3 regions of the Cupriavidus sp. 01L43 genome follow, and region 2 is predicted to be linked to each of the others. Evidence: predicted binding sites of a transcription regulator. Region 2 holds the regulator's gene; each other region holds the start of a gene.
The links. Region 2 encodes HrcA, which represses chaperone genes, less so after heat shock. Its sites were predicted from a motif close to TTAGCACTCNNNNNNNNNGAGTGCTAA; they were not measured.

Region 1 (6,264 bases), on a different contig from region 2:
GTGGCGGCACCGGCGTGGCCGTGGTGGCCGATGGCTACTGGCCCGCCAAGACCGCGCGCGAGGCGCTGGAGATCGTCTGGGAAGACACCGGCTCGACGGTGAGCACCGCCGCGCTGTTCGACCAGTACAGCAAGCTGGCCACGCAGCCGGGCACGGTGGCCAGGCCGCTCGAGGGGATAGACGCCTCGCTCAAGGGCGCGGCGAAGGTCATCGACGCCGAATACCGCCTGCCGTACCTGGCCCACGCGCCGATGGAGCCGCTCAACTGCACCATGCAGGCCGAGGTGGCCGGCAACAAGGCCACGGCGGTGAAGGTGTGGGTGGGCTCGCAGTTCCAGACCGTCGACCAGGCCGCCATCGCCCGCACGCTGGGGCTGGCGCCGGAGAAGGTCACGCTGAACACGATGATGGCTGGCGGCGGCTTCGGCCGGCGCGCGGTGCCGACCTCGGACTATCTGGTGGAAGCCGCCAATGTGCTGCGCACGTGGGTCGGCAACGGCCACACCGAGCCGCTCAAGGTGATGTGGAGCCGCGAGGACGACATCAAGGGCGGCTACTACCGGCCGCTGCACGTGCACCGCGCGCGCATCGGCGTGGACGCCAAGGGCGCCGTGGTGGGCTGGCAGCACACCATCGTCGGCCAGTCCATCGTCAGCGGCACGCCGTTCGAGTCGATGATGGTCAAGAACGGCGTGGACGTGACGATGACTGAGGGCATCGTCGAGAACGACTACGACGTGCCGCTGCAACTGGCCGTGCATCATCCGAAGGTGGACGTGCCGGTGCTCTGGTGGCGCTCGGTGGGCAACACGCACACGGGCTTCGTCAAGGAAACGCTGGCCGACGAGATGGCTACCGCCGCCAGGCAGGACCCGGTGGCGTGGCGCCTGGCCCGGCTGGACCCGCAAAAGCACGCCCGGCACCGCGCCGCGCTGCAACTGGCGGTGGACAAGTCCGGCTACGGCAAGAAGAAGCTGCCGAAGGGGCATGCCTGGGGCGTGGCCGTGCACGAGTCGTTCGGCTCGGTGGTGGCCTATGTGGTGGACGTGTCGGTGGTCAAGGGTGAGCCGCGCGTGCACCGCGTGACCGCCGGCGTGCACGCGAACCGCGTGGTCAATCCGCTCTCGGCCGAGGCGCAGATCCAGGGCGGCTGCGTGTTCGGGCTGTCGATGACCCGGCCCGGGTTTGCCATCGAGATCGAGAACGGCGCGGTGAAGAACAGCAACTTCCCCGACTACCCGCCGCCCCGCATGCCGGACGCCCCGCAGGTGGACGTGTTCTTCGTCCCCTCGCAGGACAACCCGACCGGCCTCGGGGAACCGGGCGTGCCGGCCATCGCGCCGGCAGTGGCCAACGCGCTGTTCCGGCTCACCGGCAAGCGCCAGCGCCAGTTGCCGTTCGTGGTCTGAGGCGGGTTGGCCGCGTCGGCCCGGCTGGTCCGGGCCGTCCGCATTGTCCAGGTTAGGCCCCGCAGTTAGGTCTATTTCGCCCCGCTTCCCGTGCCAACGGGGGCGGGACGAATGCCGTCGAGGCTTGCGTTTGCCGCGTTACCGCGCTACAAACCACTGCATACACGACGACACGGGGTTGGACATGGCCACTCAGGAAAGCGCGCTGACGTTTGCGCTGCTCGCCGTGCCCGCGCGCGCGGCCATCTGCCGCGCCTTGCTCGAGGCCGGCGATGACGGCCTGCCGGCCGACCAGCTCGCCCAGCTTGCCGGGCTCACCCTCCATCGCGCGGCCCATCATTTCGGCGAGATGGTGCAGGCCGACGTACTCGTCCTCGTGATTCGTGACCGCCGAGTCGGCTATGTGCTCAAGGCGCGCCGCGAGGTGCGCGAGGCGCTGGGCTACCTCGACAGCAGCGGACTCGACTAAGCCCGGGGCAGGGCGGCCGCGATCCGGGCGATGTTGTCGCGCGCGGGTTGCTCGGCATCGGCAAAGGCGGGCGTCAGGAACAGGCGCTCGCGCTGCGCCAGCGTAGTGAGGAAGCCCACGCGGCGTGCCATGAAGGCCGCGTGCAGCGCCGCGCCGGCCAGCCCGGTGCGGCGGGCCAGCAGCGCGCGGTTCTCCTCGAACACGGCTTGCGTATAGGCGTCGAACGCCTCGGCGGGGGCCGCCAGCCGGTACAGGTCCAGATCGAGCACTGTGGCCGCGTCGGGCGCGGTCGGCGTGTGCGCGCGGGTGTCCAGCACGATCTGCATGGCCTGGCGCAGCACGTCGGCATCCACATCCCCCACCATGGTTTCGATCAACGCCGCCGAGGCGGCCTCGTTGTGCTCGCAGCCGGGCACGTACACCGCGTCATGGAACAGCACCGCCAGCGCCTGCGCCGGGTTCAGCGCGAGGCCCCGGGCGTGCGCCACCTCGAACATCTCGAGCACATGGGTGCGGTCGTGGTAGCGGCGATAGGGCGCCTCATAGAGCGCCAGCGCCTGGAGCACGGTCTGGCGCGGCAGGAAGTCCAGGCAGGCCAGCGCGGCCGGCCAGTCCGGCGCGAAGCGGGGCATCTCGCCGGCGTCGGTCCGCACCGGCTCGGTGAAGACTTCCGCCGTGCGCACCCACAGGATCGAGCGGTCGCGCATGGACTCGTAGACCACCACGGGCGCCAGGTCGGCCTCGAAGCGGCCCAGGCCGGTCACACGGTAGGCGCCGCCCTTGTAGTGGCGGTAAGGCATGCCCGGCACAAGGTCCGGGTCGTTCGGCATCGGTATCGACTTCGGAATGGGATTCGCCAAGATATAGACTCCACGGTTGCGGCGGATCATAAGCCATAGGGTAAACCCTTGTGTAGGGAAACCCCGTATTCAGCCCCTGTCTTGAAAACGACAACCCTCGTCCCTATAATTAGCACTCCCCGGGGGTGAGTGCTAACAGAGCCCTTGCGGTACCCGAAAACCGTTGGCCGTYGCCTTCAGACGGCCATTTGTGAATCAAAACTCACTTTTTGTACCTAGGAGTCCGTATGAACCTGCGTCCTCTGCACGACCGTGTGATCGTGAAGCGTCTGGACAATGAAACCAAGACCGCATCCGGCATCGTGATTCCCGACAATGCTGCCGAGAAGCCCGATCAAGGCGAAGTCCTCGCCATCGGCCCCGGCAAGAAGGATGACAAGGGCAACAACATTGCCCTCGACGTCAAGGTGGGTGACCGCGTGCTGTTCGGCAAGTATGCCGGCCAAGGCGTGAAGGTGGATGGCCAGGAACTGCTGGTCATGCGCGAAGAAGACATCATGGCCGTGGTCAACAAGTAATCCACGCGTCACTCGTACAGATCAGGAGAAACAGAACATGGCAGCAAAAGACGTAGTGTTCGGCGACGCCGCCCGTGCCAAGATGGTCGAAGGCGTGAACATTCTCGCCAACGCAGTGAAGGTGACCCTGGGCCCGAAGGGTCGCAACGTGGTGCTGGAGCGCAGCTTCGGCGGCCCGACCGTGACCAAGGACGGCGTGTCCGTGGCCAAGGAAATCGAACTGAAGGACAAGCTCCAGAACATGGGCGCGCAGATGGTCAAGGAAGTGGCTTCCAAGACCAGCGACAACGCCGGTGACGGTACCACCACCGCTACCGTGCTGGCCCAGTCGATCGTCCGCGAAGGCATGAAGTTCGTTGCCGCCGGCATGAACCCGATGGACCTGAAGCGCGGCATCGACAAGGCTGTCGGCGCTGCCGTGGAAGAGCTGAAGAAGCTGTCCAAGCCCACCACCACCAGCAAGGAAATCGCCCAGGTTGGCGCGATCTCGGCCAACAGCGACGCCTCGATCGGCGAGCGCATTGCCGAAGCCATGGACAAGGTTGGCAAGGAAGGCGTGATCACCGTGGAAGACGGCAAGTCGCTGGCCGACGAGCTGGAAGTCGTGGAAGGCATGCAGTTCGACCGCGGCTACCTGTCGCCGTACTTCATCAACAACCCGGAAAAGCAGGTTGTTGCCCTGGACAGCCCGTTCGTCCTGCTGTTCGACAAGAAGGTGTCGAACATCCGTGACCTGCTGCCGGTGCTGGAGCAAGTGGCCAAGGCTGGCCGTCCGCTGCTGATCATCGCCGAAGACGTCGAGGGCGAAGCCCTGGCAACGCTGGTGGTGAACAACATCCGTGGCATCCTGAAGACCGCCGCCGTGAAGGCCCCGGGCTTCGGCGACCGCCGCAAGGCCATGCTGGAAGACATCGCCATCCTGACCGGCGGTACCGTGATCGCCGAGGAAATCGGCCTGACGCTGGAAAAGGCGACCCTGAACGACCTGGGCCAAGCCAAGCGCATCGAGATCGGCAAGGAAAACACGATCATCATCGACGGCGCCGGCGACGGCTCGGCCATCGAAGGCCGTGTGAAGCAGATCCGCGCCCAGATCGAAGAAGCCACTTCGGACTACGACCGTGAAAAGCTGCAAGAGCGCGTGGCCAAGCTGGCCGGCGGTGTTGCCGTGATCAAGGTTGGCGCTGCCACCGAAGTCGAAATGAAGGAAAAGAAGGCACGCGTGGAAGACGCGCTGCACGCCACCCGCGCTGCCGTGGAAGAAGGCATCGTCCCCGGCGGTGGTGTGGCCCTGCTGCGCGCCCGCGCTGCGATCTCGGGTCTGCAAGGCGAGAACGCCGACCAGAACGCCGGTATCAAGATCGTGCTGCGCGCCATGGAAGAACCGCTGCGCCAGATCGTGCTGAACGCTGGTGAAGAGGCTTCGGTCGTGGTGGCCAAGGTGATCGAAGGCAACGGTAACTACGGTTACAACGCTGCCTCGGGCGAGTACGGCGACCTGGTGCAAATGGGCGTGCTGGACCCGACCAAGGTGACCCGCACCGCGCTGCAAAACGCCGCTTCGGTTGCTTCGCTGATGCTGACCACGGACTGCGCCGTGGCTGAATCGCCGAAGGAAGAGTCGGCTCCGGCCATGCCGGGCGGCATGGGCGGCATGGGCGGCATGGACGGCATGATGTAAATCACGCCGGACCAGACGAGGCCTCCGGGCTTCGTCAACGTCTGAAAAAACCCCCGCGGGCGAAAGCGCGCGGGGGTTTTTGTTTTGGGGGCGGAGGGGGCGGAGGGGGCGGGGGTCTAGATCTCCACCACCCGCCCCCAATCAAACACCGGGTTCTCCGGGTTGCCTGTTCGTCTCGATATATACCCGCGCGGGTTGCAGACTACGCGGGACTGGTCGATCCAGTAGTCGAAGCTGGTGTGGGTGTGGCCGTGGATCCAGAGGTCGGCTTGGGCTACGAGGTCGGGGCGGCGGGAGAGGAAGCCGGCGGAGACGATGTCGTGGGCGTAGCGGGGGTCCAGGCTGCCGAGGTCGGGGCCGTGGTGGGTGACGACCACGGTCTTGCCGTCGAAGGGTTCGGCCAGGGTGTCCGTCAGCCAGGCGGTGGCGGCGCGGTGGCGGGCCAGGGCGTCGGCGGGGGTGTAGGGGCGATGCTGGCCGGCCTCGTCGGTGGTTTCGATCAGCCGGTGGTCCACCACCACGCGGGCGCAGGCCTGCATGGCGTCGTCGATGCGGTCGGTGCCGTAGAGGCAGTAGTCGGTCCACCAGGTGGTGCCGATCACGCGCACCGGGCGGCCGTCGCCATCGGCGTACTCGGCCACGGCGCCGTTGAGCAGCGCCACGTTGGGCGCCGCCTCCGCCGCTTCGGCCATCAGGCGGTCCACGGTGTCGAAGTTGTTCTCGTAGTACTCATGGTTGCCAGGCACGTAGACCACGGGCACGTCGAAGGTGCGGGCGGCCCAGTCGATGCCGTCGCGGCCGTTGGCGATGTCGCCGGCCAGGATCACGAGGTCCGCCGCGCACGCGGGGATCGCGTCGGTCTGGTTGTGCTCCAGGTGGATGTCGCTGAGGATGCGCAACTTCATGGGGGCTCCCGGGGACGGGCGGCGCGGGCCGCGGGCGCCTTGATTCTCCCACGATCCGGGCCGCGCGCGCATCCCCCGGAGGCAATCCCCCGGGGGCGCGGGCCCCCGCTCGGCAAACCGGGCTCCGGCGCTACTTGGAGATGCGCAGGATTTCCGAGGCCAGCTTGGCGAAGCATGGCCGCAGATCGTTGACGGTGGCGGCAAAGCAGTAGATGCCGGTGGGCTGGTTCGTGTTGTAGCGCGTGGCGTCGCTGGTGTTGGCGATGTTCTTCAGCAGGTTCTGGTCGAGATCGCCGTTGCTGCCCAAGCCCAGCGTGAACACGTAGACACCCTGCGCGCGCAGCGACGAGGCCATCGCCATCGGCACGTTGGTGGCGGCGTTGTAGACATTGGTGTAGGCGATGTTCTTGTTGTTCGATGCC
Region 2 (6,264 bases):
GCTTTGCTGCAACGCAATGACTAAGATCTATCAATGAAAAATGACAAAAATAACGGGAGCACGCTGTGAATCATTTTGGTGCATCCTTCGGAAGGTTCGCCATGCACAAGCTGCCTGTTGTTACCGTGTGCCTACTCGCCGCGCTGTCGGTGATGACACTCTTCATCTGCGCCTCCGGCGCGTTCACGCCGCGTGAAACCGAGTATGGCAGCGGCAAGGCGGTGTTCAAGCACTACATCGTTCCGTACTTCCCGTACAACCGCTGAATCCCTAATTTCTGAAATCGTCGATCCGGCGCCGGTCGCGCTTGGTCGGGCGGCCCTGTAGCTGCGCCGTCGGCTCAGGTTGCATGCGCCGCCGTTCCGCCTCTTCCTGACGCCGGGCCTGGCTTGCCGGCGTTTCGGCATACAGCGTCTGCGCCACGGGCGCCGACCCGCGCGAGGCGGCCACGCCCTTCACCTCGATCTCCCAACGCTGCTGGTGCGCGTCGATCATCACGGCGTCGCCGGGCTTCACTTCGCGTGAATTCTTGACCGGCTGGCCGTTGACCTCCACCCGGCCCCGCTCCACGGCCTCGGCCGCCAGCGAGCGCGTCTTGAAGAACCGGGCGCACCACAGCCATTTGTCGATGCGTTGCCGGGCACCCGCCTCGAAGTCCACATCCATCGTCTAACTCCTTGATTCCTTACGCCGCGGCACCGCGGGTCTGCGCCCGCGAGCGCCGCGCTTCCAACTCGTGCGGATGCGGCTGGCGCAATGGCCAACCCTGCAGATGCTGCAGCGCGATCTCGGCCAGCCCGGCAATCCAGTAGTCCGCATCATTCAGGCACGGAATGAAATGGAATTCCTGGCCGCCCGCCACGCGGAATTCGGACTGCCCTTCCATGGCGATTTCCTCGAGCGTCTCGATGCAATCGGCCGGGAAGCCGGGGCAGAACACGTCCACGCGATGCGTGCCGACCTTGCCAAGTTCGGTCAGCGTCGGCGCGGTATAGGGCTGGAGCCATTCCGCCTTGCCGAAACGCGACTGAAACGTCACTTGATACTGGCCCGCTTGCAGGCCGAGCGCCTCGCCCAGCATCCGCCCGGTCTTCAGGCATTCGCAATGGTAGGGGTCGCCCAGATCCAACAATCGGCGCGGCAGGCCGTGGAAGGACAGGATCAGCTTGTCGCCCCGGGCAAAGTCCGGCATGCCGTGCTGCGCCCAATAACCGCTCACCTGCTGCTGCAGGGCCGAAATATAAGCCGGATGATCGTGAAAGTGCTTGATCAGTCGCAATTCCGGCTGATTTCGCCAGCCGGCGAGCACGCGAAAGACCTCGTCGAACGCGGTGGCCGTGGTCGTCCCGGAAAACTGCGGATAAAGTGGCAATAACAGCACTTGTTCCGTACCCTGCCGGCGCAGGGCCTCCATGACCGAAGCAATCGACGGATTGCCGTAGCGCATGGCGCAGGCCACGGTCACGTCGTGGCCGAGCCGGTGCATGTGCTGCTGGAGCGCGTGGGCCTGACGCTCGGTGTGCACCAGCAGCGGCGAGCCGGTCATGTGCGCCTCGCGCAGCCAGATCGATTCGTACTTCATGGCCGAAGCGCGCGAGCGGAACGGCAGGATCAGCCCGTGCAGGATCGGCAGCCAGGCCAGACGCGGGATCTCGACCACACGGGGGTCGGACAGGAACGCCTTCAAATACTGCCCCACCGCCTTGGGCGTGGGCGCATCCGGCGTGCCCAGGTTGATAAGCAGGATGGCCGTGCGGGGCGCCTGGCCATGCTGGTAAGCCGGTTCTGCCGAGAACGTCATAGGGTTTCCGGAAATGGCGGGCGCCACGCACGCGCTGTCACGTGGCGTGCCCGCAAGCTGCCATCAGTTCTGGGAGAGCGCGCTCGAAAGCAGCCGCGCGGTGATGTCGACGATCGGGATGACCCGTTCATAGGCCATCCGCGTCGGGCCGATCACGCCGAGCGTGCCGACGATCTGCCCATCGACACCATAGGGCGCGGTAATGACGGCCATGTCTTCGAGCGGCACGAGCTGGCTTTCGCCGCCGATGAAGATCTGCACGCCCTGCGCGTGGCTCGAGACATCGAGCAGCTGCAGCAGGTTGGTCTTGTGTTCGAAGACATCGAACAGCCGGCGCAGCTTGTCCATGCTGGACGACAGGTCTTCCACCTCCAGCAGCTTGCGCTCGCCGGAGATGAACACCTGGTCGTCATCCTCGGCCATGGCGCTGCTGCCCGCCTCCACGGCGGCCTGCATCAGCGCTGACATATCGCGGCGGATGTCCTGCAATTCCACGCGCAGATGGCTGCGCACGGCATCGAAACTCATGCCGGCGTAGTGGGAATTGAAGAAATTGGCCGCCTCGATCAGCTGGGCGGGGGTGTACGGCAGTTCGGTCTGGATGATGCGGTTCTGGACGTCGCCCTCGGGGCTGACGATGATCAGCAGGATGCGCTTCTCCGACAGGCGCATGAACTCCACCTGGCGGAACGACTGGCCCCGGCGCGGCGTCATGATCACGCCGGCAAAGCGGGAGAGGTTCGACAGCGTATGCGCGGCGGCCGTGATCATCCGCTGCGGCCCCAACTGCTGTCCGCCCAGCTGGCCCTGGATCTGGCCGGTCAGCGCGGCCAGTTCGGCGGTCATCTCGATGGTGCCGCCCTCCAGCGGGCGCGCCGTGAGCATCGAATCGACGAACAGCCGGTATCCGCGCGGCGTGGGAATCCGGCCGGCCGACGTATGCGGGCTGGCGATGAACCCCATTTCCTCGAGGTCGGACATCACATTGCGGATGGTCGCCGGCGAGAGATCGAGACCCGAGTACTTGGACAGGGTGCGCGAGCCCACGGGCTGGCCTTCGGCGATGTAGCGCTCGATCAGGGTCTTGAGAAGCGTTTTCGAACGTTCGTCCATAGTGCCCCGATTTTAAACAACTTTCCCCGGTTCGGGCGGGCTTCGCACCGGTGCGTGCCCGCCTACTGACAATGGTCACGGCGGTATGGTCTAATCCCGGCATGTCTGCCCCCCAGAACCCAGCCATCGCCCCCGCCGCCGCGCCCCGCGCCGCGTTCCAGACCGTTGCCCTGGTCGGCCGGTACGCGACCGCCGGCATCGAGGGCCCGCTCGAGGAACTGGCCGCCGTCATCTCGCGCAACGGCCAGGACGTGGTGTTCGAGCGCGAAACCGCGCAGGCGACCGGCCTCTCCGGCTACCCCGTCTTCTCGGCCGACGAGATCGGGCGCGAGGCCGACGTGGCCGTGGTGCTCGGCGGCGACGGCACGCTGCTGGGCCTGGCCCGCCAGCTGGCCGGGCTGAATGTGCCGCTGATCGGCGTGAACCATGGCCGGCTGGGCTTCATGACCGACATCCCGCTCGAAGACGTGACGCGCGCCCTGCCCGAGATGCTGGCCGGCCGCTACGAGGCCGAGACCCGCATGCTGCTGGAATCCCGCGTGATCCGTGACGACGGCGTGATCTTCTCCGCGCTGGCGTTCAACGACGTGGTGGTCAACCGCTCGGGCATTTCCGGCATGGTCGAGCTGGCCGTCTCGGTGGACGGCTATTTCATGTACAACCAGCGTTCGGACGGCCTGATCGTCTCCACGCCCACCGGTTCCACCGCCTACGCGCTGGCCGCCGGCGGACCGATCCTGCATCCTACGCTGTCTGGGCTGGTACTGGTGCCAATTGCTCCGCACGCGCTGTCCAATCGCCCGATCGTGCTGCCGCACGACGCCGAAGTGACGATCGAGGTGGCCACCGCGCGCGACGCGAGCGCCAATTTCGACATGCAGTCTCTGACCTCGCTGCTGCAGGGCGACCGGATCGTCGTGCGCCGCTCCAGCAAGACCGTGACCCTGTTGCATCCGGTGGGCTACAACTACTACGCCACGCTGCGCAAGAAGCTGCACTGGCACGAATACCCGACCGAGGACAACCGGCTCTGAGCCGGCCCCCACTCCCCCCAAGGCCACGATGCTCCGCAGCCTGTCCATCCGCGATTTCGTCATCGTCGATACGCTCGACCTCGACTTCACCACCGGCTTCACCGTCTTCACCGGCGAGACCGGCGCCGGCAAGTCCATCCTGATCGATGCACTGGCCCTGGTGCTCGGCGAACGCGCCGACGCCGGCGTGGTGCGCGAAGGCAGCACCCGCGCAAGCATCAGCGCCACCTTCGGCACGCACGCGGCGCTGGACGCCTGGCTGGCCGAGCGCGAACTGTCCGGCGACGAAACCGGCCTGGACGGCGAAGGCACCGTGCTGCTGCGCCGCACCGTCGATGCGGGCGGGCGCAGCAAGGCGTTCATCAACGGCACGGCGGCCACGCTGACCCAGTTGCGCGAGGTGGGCGACCAGCTTGTCGACATCCACGGCCAGCACGCCCATCAGCTACTGCTCCGCCCGGACGCCCAGCGCCACCTGTTCGACGCCCACGCAGGCCTGACCGAACAGGCCGGCGCGGTGGCGGAGGCGTGGCGGGCCTGGCGCGCCTGCGTGCGCCAGCGCGAAGCCGTGGAGTCGCAATCGCGCGAAATGCAGCTCGAACGCGAGCGCCTGGAGTGGCAGGTTGGCGAACTCGACAAGCTGGCGCCGCAGGCGGGCGAGTGGGAAGAGATCCAGGGCGAATACAACCGCCTCTCGCACGCGGCCGGCCTGATCGACGGCAGCCGCGCCGCGCTGGACGCGTTGTCCGAGGCCGATGGCGCCGTGCTGTCCGTGCTCAACAGCGTGGTGCACAGGATCCAGCAACTGGCCGATGTCGATCCCGCGCTACGCGACGTGCTCGCCGCGCTGGAACCGGCGCAGGTGCAGGTCGAGGAAGCCGCGCATTCGCTGACGCGCTACGTCGACCGGCTCGAACTCGATCCGGAACGCCTGCAGGCCGTGGAAGCGCGCATGCAGGCACTGCACACGGCGGCGCGCAAGTATCGCCTGCCGCCGGAGCAACTGCCGGACGAACTACTGGCCCGCCGCCAGCAACTCGACGACCTGCAGTCCGCGCAGGACCTCAACAAGGTGCTGGCCCGCGAGGCCGCCGCGCGCGCCGCCTACCTGACGCTGGCGCGGCACCTGTCCGCCGCACGCAAGACCGCCGCCAAGGCGCTGTCCGGCGCCGTCACGGACGCCATGCAGGGCTTGTCGATGGCCGGCGGCACCTTCGTGGTGGCGCTGAACCCGCTCGACGAGGCCGAAGGCCAGAGCCACGGGCTGGAGCAGGTGGAATTCCTCGTCGCCGGCCATGCCGGCGTGACGGCGCGCCCGCTGGCCAAGGTGGCGTCCGGCGGCGAACTGGCGCGGATCAGCCTCGCCATCTCCGTCATCACGAGCGAAGCCGCGCCCACGCCCACGCTGATCTTCGACGAGGTGGATACCGGCATCGGCGGCGCCGTGGCCGAGGTGGTGGGCCGGCGCCTGCAGGAACTGGGCCGCGCGCGGCAGGTGCTCTGCGTGACCCACCTGCCGCAGGTGGCGGCGCAGGCTGGCACGCACCTGCTGGTCAGCAAGGAGACGGCCGACGCCACGAAGGCCCGGGCCGCCGTCACGCGGTCCAGGATCCGCGTGCTCGACACCGAGGGCCGTGTCAACGAGACCGCGCGCATGCTGGGCGGGGCCACGGTGACCGCCACGACGACGCAACACGCGCAGGAGATGCTGGCGCAAGGGGCACGCGCTGCGGAACTGGCCGCGAGTCCTGCGGCCAACCAGGCCAGCACCACCCCGCGCGAAGGGGGCTCGCGCCGCCCGCGCCGGGCTGCTGGCTAAAGCCGGACCGTCGCCACGTCCGCATCCCGCTATATATATAGATACAGATTTCAGGAGCTTCGCCCCATGACCGCTGGTCAGTCCCCGCAACACCCCCGCCGCAAGGTCCTGGCGATGGCGCTGGCCGCCGCTGCTTCGCTGGCATCGCTGGGCGCCGTCTCGGGCTGCGCGTCGGAGTCGAAATCGTTCGCCCCGCCGCGCGGCAGCATCACCGACGACCGCGCCATCGGCGACATCCTCGTCAAATTCACGCCACCCGAGGTGACGGTGTCCGAGGATGCCGGCAAGCTGCTGGCGACGATCGAGGGCCCGGTGCGGTACGTGGTGAAGCGGCCGATGTCCGGTGGCGTGTGGCTGGTCACCGCCATCACGGCCGCGCCCGACATCACGCTCGAGCAGGCTGTGACCACGCTCCAGGCCGCGCCGCGCGTGGAATCGGCCACGTCGGACCGCACGCTCAAGCCGCATCGCACCATGCCCACCAGCCGGGACATGCC
Region 3 (6,264 bases), on a different contig from region 2:
GCCCTGCGCGACATCAACCTGGGCATTGCCGAGGGCGAGTTCATCACGCTGATCGGGCATTCGGGCTGCGGCAAGTCCACGCTGCTGAACCTGATTGCCGGTCTGACCACGCCCACCACGGGCGCGCTGATCTGCGCCGGGCGCGAGATTGCCGGACCGGGGCCGGAGCGCGCCGTGGTGTTCCAGAATCACTCGCTGCTGCCGTGGATGACGTGCTTCGAGAACGTCTACCTGGGCGTGGAGCGCGTGTTCGCCGCCACGGAGAGCCGCGCCCAGCTCAAGGCGCGCACCCAGGACACCCTGGCGCTGGTCGGCCTCACGCACGCCGAGAGCAAGTATCCGCACGAGATTTCGGGCGGGATGAAGCAGCGCGTGGGCATCGCCCGGGCGCTGGCCATGTCGCCGAAGGTGTTGCTGATGGATGAGCCGTTCGGCGCGCTGGACGCGCTGACCCGCGCCCACCTGCAGGACGAACTCATCAAGATCGTCGCCCGCACCCAAAGCACCGTGGTCATGGTCACGCACGATGTGGACGAAGCGGTGCTGCTGGCGGACCGCATCGTCATGATGACGAACGGTCCGGCGGCCACGGTGGGCGAGATCCTGAAGGTGGACCTCCCCCGCCCGCGCGACCGCGTGGCGCTGGCCGACGACAAGGGCTACCACGCCTGCCGCACCGCCGTGCTGGACTTCCTCTACCGCAAGCAGCGCAACCCGGCGCTGCGCGAGGCAGCCTGACCCCGGCGGGGATGCGTGGGATGGCGGGCGTGGGCGAAGCCGCCCTGCTCCGCTATCATGAACGGCAGAACGATCCACATATCCCCTCCCGCCATGACATCTGCCGCCCCGACCCTTCCGCCGTTTTCGGCCAGCAAGTACATCAAGGAGATTGGCCGCGGGGTCAATGGCGCCCGGGCGCTGCCCCGCGAGGACGCCCAGGTGCTGTTCGATGCGATGCTGGCCGGCCGCGTCTCCGACATCGAACTGGGCGCCGTGCTGATGGCCTACCGGATCAAGGGCGAGGCGCCGCACGAGCTGGCCGGCATGCTCGAGGCCGCCCACGGACACTGCGCCGCGCTGGCGCCGCCGCCGGACAAGCCCGTGGTCGTCATCCCCAGCTACAACGGCGCGCGCAAGCAGCCGAATCTGGTGCCGCTGCTGGCGCTGCTGCTGGCGCGCGAAGGCGTGCCGACGCTGGTGCACGGCTCGCGCGAGTTCAACGGCCGGGTGACGAGCATGCAGCTGTTCGAGGCGCTCGGCGTGCCGCTCTGCGCCACCACGCAGGCCGCGCAGGACCAGTTGCGCGACGCCGCCAATCCGCTGGCCGTACTGCCGATCGATGTGCTGTCTCCAGCGCTTTCGCGCCTGCTCGACAAGCGTCCAATCATCGGCCTGCGCAATTCCTCGCACACCATCGTCAAGATGCTGCAGCCGGTGGGCAGCCACACGCCGGCCGAGGCGTTGCGGCTCTATAGCTACACCCATCCCGAATACCGCGAGACGCTGACCGATTACTTCTCCCACGAGCCTGCCAACGTGCTGCTGGCGCGCGGTACCGAAGGGGAAGTGGTGGCGGATGCCCGCCGCAGCGGCCGCATCGACTGGCTGCACGACGGCCATCAGCGGACGCTGGTCGATCCGGTAGGCGGGTCGATTGGCGACGTGCCCGAACTGCCGCCGGGCACCGACGTCGGCCTGACGGCCGCCTGGATCCGCAAGGTGCTCGATGGGAACGCGCCGGTGCCGGCGCCCATCGCCACGCAGGTAGCGACCATCCAGGACTGCCTGAAGCAGGCCACGCGCGTGGCCTGGGCAAGCCCGGTCTGACGATTACGGACGATTACGGACGATTAGAGCCGATTAAGGCCGGCGCGGAGGCAGCGGAATCCGCTCGGTCTCGCCCGGCACGTGCGGGAACTCGTCGTTCTCCCAGCGGCGCGCGGCGTCGTCGATGTCTTCCTTGGTGCTCGCCACGAAGTTCCAGTAGATGAAGCGATGGCCGTCGGTCGGATCGCCGCCCAGCAGCATCACGCGCGCGGCGGTGGTCGCGGTCAGCGTGGCCGGCTCGCCCGGCACCAGCACGGCGAGGTGTTCCCCCGCCAGCGCCTCGCCATCGATCGTCACATCGCCTTCCACCGGATAGAGCCCGCGCTGCACGTGCTCGGGCGGAATCACCAGCGTCGCGCCGGCTTCCATGTCGATGGCCACGTAAAGCGTGCGGCTGTACACGCGGACCGGGGATTCCGCGCCGAAGGCGTCGCCGGCAATCACGATCATCCGCACGCCGGGAAGCTCCAGCTTGGGCAACGTGGCGCCCGGGTGGTGGTGGAACGACGGCGGATCCTTCTCATGCGCCTTCGGCAGCGCCACCCAGGTCTGGATGCCATGCAGCAGCGGACCGGCCTGGCGCGCGGCGTCTGGCGAACGCTCCGAGTGCGTGATGCCGATGCCGGCGGTCATCCAGTTCACGTCGCCAGGGCGAATCACCTGCTCGCTGCCGAGGCTGTCACGGTGCATGATCTCGCCTTCGAACAGATACGTCACGGTCGCGAGGCCGATATGTGGATGTGGGCGCACATCCATGCCATTACCCGGCGGCATCGACACAGGACCGAGGTGATCGAAGAAGATGAAGGGGCCCACGGTCTGCGTGGCGGCGGCGGGCAGCAGGCGGCGGACCGTGAACTCGCCGATGTCCCGCACATGGGGCTTGAGCAAGTGTTCGATGGCAGACATGACAGGACTCCTGGCAATGGGATAACAACGGGAAAACAGCGGAAAGCCGGCCGCCAGTGTAGCGAAATGCGCAATACAGCATCCCGAAATCACGATGAAACCGATCGGGGCGAGTTCCCTCTAATCATGGTACGCGACGCTGGCGGCCCGCCAGCCCTTGCCAGACAAGGCGCGGACGCCGCACCGAGGCCCATTAGACTATCCCAACAGCGACATTCATTGTCCGGAACTATCAACCCTATAGAAGCTCTAACTTAGCACTCGCCGAACCTGAGTGCTAATATGCGTTGCAGTGCAGTGACTCTTCCGATTCTGGAATCGAGGCACGCCGGCAACCTACCGCCGGATGCGAAAGGAGCAATAAGCGTGACCGCAGTTCTGTCTGCCGACCCAACCAAGATTTCTGGCCGTCTGCCGATGGCCCCCAAGAATGCCGCCGCTGGCAGCCTCGCGCTCGCCTTCCCGGCCGCGGTGGGCAATCTGGATAGCTACATCCAGGCTATCCACCGGATTCCGCTGCTGACCGCCGAGGAAGAGCAGCGCCTCGCGCGCGACCTGCGCGACCATGAATCCGTCGATGCCGCCCGCCGGCTGGTGATGTCCCACCTGCGTCTGGTGGTGTCCATCGCCCGCCAGTACCTGGGCTACGGCCTGCCGCATGCGGACCTGATCCAGGAAGGCAACATCGGCCTGATGAAGGCCGTGAAGCGCTTCGACCCGGATCAGGGCGTGCGTCTGGTGTCGTACGCGATGCACTGGATCAAGGCCGAAATCCACGAATACGTGCTGAAGAACTGGCGCATGGTCAAGGTGGCGACCACCAAGGCCCAGCGCAAGCTGTTCTTCAACCTGCGCAGCCACAAGACCGGCGCACACACGTTCACGCCCGAGCAGGTGGAAGCCGTGGCGCGCGAACTGAACGTGAAGCCCGAAGAAGTGATGGAGATGGAGACCCGCCTGTCGGGCGGCGACCTGGCGCTGGAAGGCCAGATCGACGACGGCGAGGAGGAATTCGCCCCCATCGCGTATCTGGCGGACAACCACAACGAGCCGACCCGCGTGCTCGAAGCCAAGCGCCAGGACCGCATGCAGGTCGAAGGGCTGGTCGAGGCGCTGGAGCGTCTGGATGCCCGCAGCCGCCGCATTATCGAGGCACGCTGGCTGGACGTGAACGACGACGGCTCGGGCGGCGCCACGCTGCATGAGCTGGCCGACGAGTTTGGCGTCTCCGCCGAGCGCATCCGCCAGATCGAGGCGGCCGCGATGAAGAAGATGAAGGGTGCGCTGGCGGCTTTCGCCTGATCCTGCGCTCCCCGCAATGCAGAAGGGCCGGTCTTGCGACCGGCCCTTTTTTTGTCTTGCCTTCGCCTTACGACAGCAGCTGCTTCAAATCATGCGCGATCGGGTCCGGCCCCTGGCCGTGGCGCAGGAACAGGCGCAGCTGGCCGTTGGTATCGAACACATAGCTGCCGGCCGAGTGATCCACGGTGTAGTTGTTCGGCGAGGTGCCCGGCACCTTGGCGTAGAAGACCTTGAAGTCCTTGGTCACCTTCTTCAGCGCCGCCTCGTCGGCCGGGCGCAGGCCCAGGAAGCGGGCGTCGAAGGCGGGCACGTACTGGCCGAGCAGCGCGCCCGTGTCGCGTTCCGGGTCCACGGTCACGAACAGCACCTGGACCTTGTCGGCGTCCGGGCCGAGCTTGTCCATCACCGCCTTCAGCTCGGCCATCGTGGTCGGGCAGACGTCCGGGCAGTGCGTGTAGCCGAAGAACATCACCACGGCCTTGCCCTTGAAGTCAGCCATCGTCCGGGTCTTGCCGCTCGGGTCCAGCAGCGCGAAGTCCTTGCCGAACTCGGTGGCGCCCGAGATATCCACGTTCTTGAACGAGGGCTTGGGCTGCCCGCAGGCGGCCAGCAGAGCCGTGCAGAGTGCCAGCAGGCAGAGGCGGCGGAACTGGGCAAGGAGGGACGGAGAGCCGGGGAGAGTCATCGGGATACGCGGTGGTCGGGAGAGGTGCCCGGAAGTATCGCCGATCACATCGGCGCTGGCCTCCGGGCGCGGCAAGATGCCGCAGGCGGGCCATCAGACCTGCGGCACGAACTTGAAGTAGTGATCCACCAGCAACGCCGCGAACAGCAGCGAGAGGTACAGGATCGAATAGCGGAAGGTGCGTTGCGCTAGCGCGTCCGAGTAGTTGCGGAACAGCTTCCAGGCGTAGCCGAGGAACACCAGCCCCAGGCCCAGCGCGGCGGCGAGGTAGATATAGCCGCTCATGCCGTAGACGAACGGCAGCAGCGTGGCGGCGATCATCACCAGCGTGTACAGCAAAATGTGAAGCAGCGTGTACTTTTCGCCATGGGTGATCGGCAGCATCGGCAGGCCGGACTTGGCGTAGTCGGCGCGGCGATACAGGGCCAGCGCCCAGAAGTGCGGCGGGGTCCACGTGAAGATGATCAGCACCAGGAACCACGCCTCGGCCGGCACCGTGCCGGCCACGGCGGCCCAGCCCAGCGCAGGCGGCATGGCGCCCGACAGCCCGCCGATGACGATGTTCTGCGGCGTGGCCGGCTTGAGCAGGATCGTGTAGACCACGGCGTAGCCGAGGAAGGTGGCGAAGGTCAGCCACATCGTCAGGTCATTGGCGAACACGTGCAGCAGCCACATGCCGGCGCCGCCGAGGATGGCCGAGAACACCAGCGTCTGCGCGCTGGAGATCTCACCGGTGGCGGAAGGCCGCCACGCGGTGCGGCGCATCAGCGCATCGACTTTCTGCTCGACCAGGCAGTTGATGGCGAACGCGGCACCGGCCAGCAGCCAGATGCCAGCGGCACCGCCGAGCAGCACCGACCAGGGCACCATGCCGGGCGTCGACAGGAACATGCCGATGACGGCACAGAACACGGCCAGTTGCGTGACGCGCGGCTTGGTCAGCGCGGCATATTGGCGAGCCAGGTGCCGAATTCGGCCCACGGAGGAATGAGGTTGGGTAGCGGAGACCACGGGGGGCATCTTGTCCTTCATGTGGCGCGCGCGGCTGAGGCGGATTGAGCAGCGGCGCCGGCATAACGTGTCGCGAGGGTCGCGAGGCCGATATTGTAGTGGAGACGGAGCAACAGCATCAGCAACAGGGCCGCGCCGCCGTTGTGCGCCACCGCCGCGCCAAGCGGCCAGTCGAACACGATATTGGACATGCCGGTGGCCAGTTGCAGCGCCAGCACGGCCAGCAGCCATGTGGCGTGGCGCGTCAGGCCCTCCATCCGGCGCGCGCGCAGGCCGAACCAGGCCAGGAAGCCGAGCACCACGAAGGCGAAGCCGCGATGCACCCAGTGGATGGCCACCAGCGCCGCGTGCGGGATGTAATCGCCATCGGCCGTCATGCCGAGCTGGCGCCAGAGCGTGAAGCCGTGGCGGAAGTCCATCTCGGGCACCAGCTGGCCGTTGCAGAGCGGGAAATCGGTGCAGGCCAGCACCGCGTAGTTGGTGCTGACCCAGCCGCCGAGGAAGATCTGGAGCACCAGCAAGCCCAGCGC

Region 1: a site for HrcA is predicted at 2,848-2,874, ahead of groES (co-chaperone GroES). Genes of this name have one in related genera too.
Region 3: a site for HrcA is predicted at 2,991-3,017, ahead of rpoH (RNA polymerase sigma factor RpoH). Genes of this name have one in related genera too.

Annotation. Positions count from the first base shown of each region.
Region 1 is NZ_JBFTSH010000016.1:39,309-45,572, forward strand. It holds gene AC1DP9_RS22140 (xanthine dehydrogenase family protein molybdopterin-binding subunit) at 1-1,409, shown strand, start outside; gene AC1DP9_RS22145 (winged helix-turn-helix domain-containing protein) at 1,594-1,878, shown strand; gene AC1DP9_RS22150 (DUF1653 domain-containing protein) at 1,875-2,708, opposite strand; gene groES (co-chaperone GroES) at 2,966-3,256, shown strand; gene groL (chaperonin GroEL) at 3,294-4,937, shown strand; gene AC1DP9_RS22165 (metallophosphoesterase) at 5,054-5,842, opposite strand; gene AC1DP9_RS22170 (vWA domain-containing protein) at 5,973-6,264, opposite strand, start outside.
Region 2 is NZ_JBFTSH010000002.1:541,186-547,449, forward strand. It holds gene AC1DP9_RS05615 (hypothetical protein) at 102-266, shown strand; gene AC1DP9_RS05620 (RNA-binding S4 domain-containing protein) at 271-666, opposite strand; gene hemH (ferrochelatase) at 686-1,801, opposite strand; gene hrcA (heat-inducible transcriptional repressor HrcA) at 1,865-2,914, opposite strand; gene AC1DP9_RS05635 (NAD kinase) at 3,016-3,948, shown strand; gene recN (DNA repair protein RecN) at 3,977-5,767, shown strand; gene AC1DP9_RS05645 (hypothetical protein) at 5,834-6,264, shown strand, end outside.
Region 3 is NZ_JBFTSH010000003.1:46,159-52,422, forward strand. It holds gene AC1DP9_RS07075 (ABC transporter ATP-binding protein) at 1-738, shown strand, start outside; gene ybiB (DNA-binding protein YbiB) at 832-1,827, shown strand; gene AC1DP9_RS07085 (pirin family protein) at 1,861-2,736, opposite strand; gene rpoH (RNA polymerase sigma factor RpoH) at 3,154-4,038, shown strand; gene AC1DP9_RS07095 (SCO family protein) at 4,106-4,723, opposite strand; gene cyoE (heme o synthase) at 4,817-5,743, opposite strand; gene AC1DP9_RS07105 (COX15/CtaA family protein) at 5,752-6,264, opposite strand, start outside.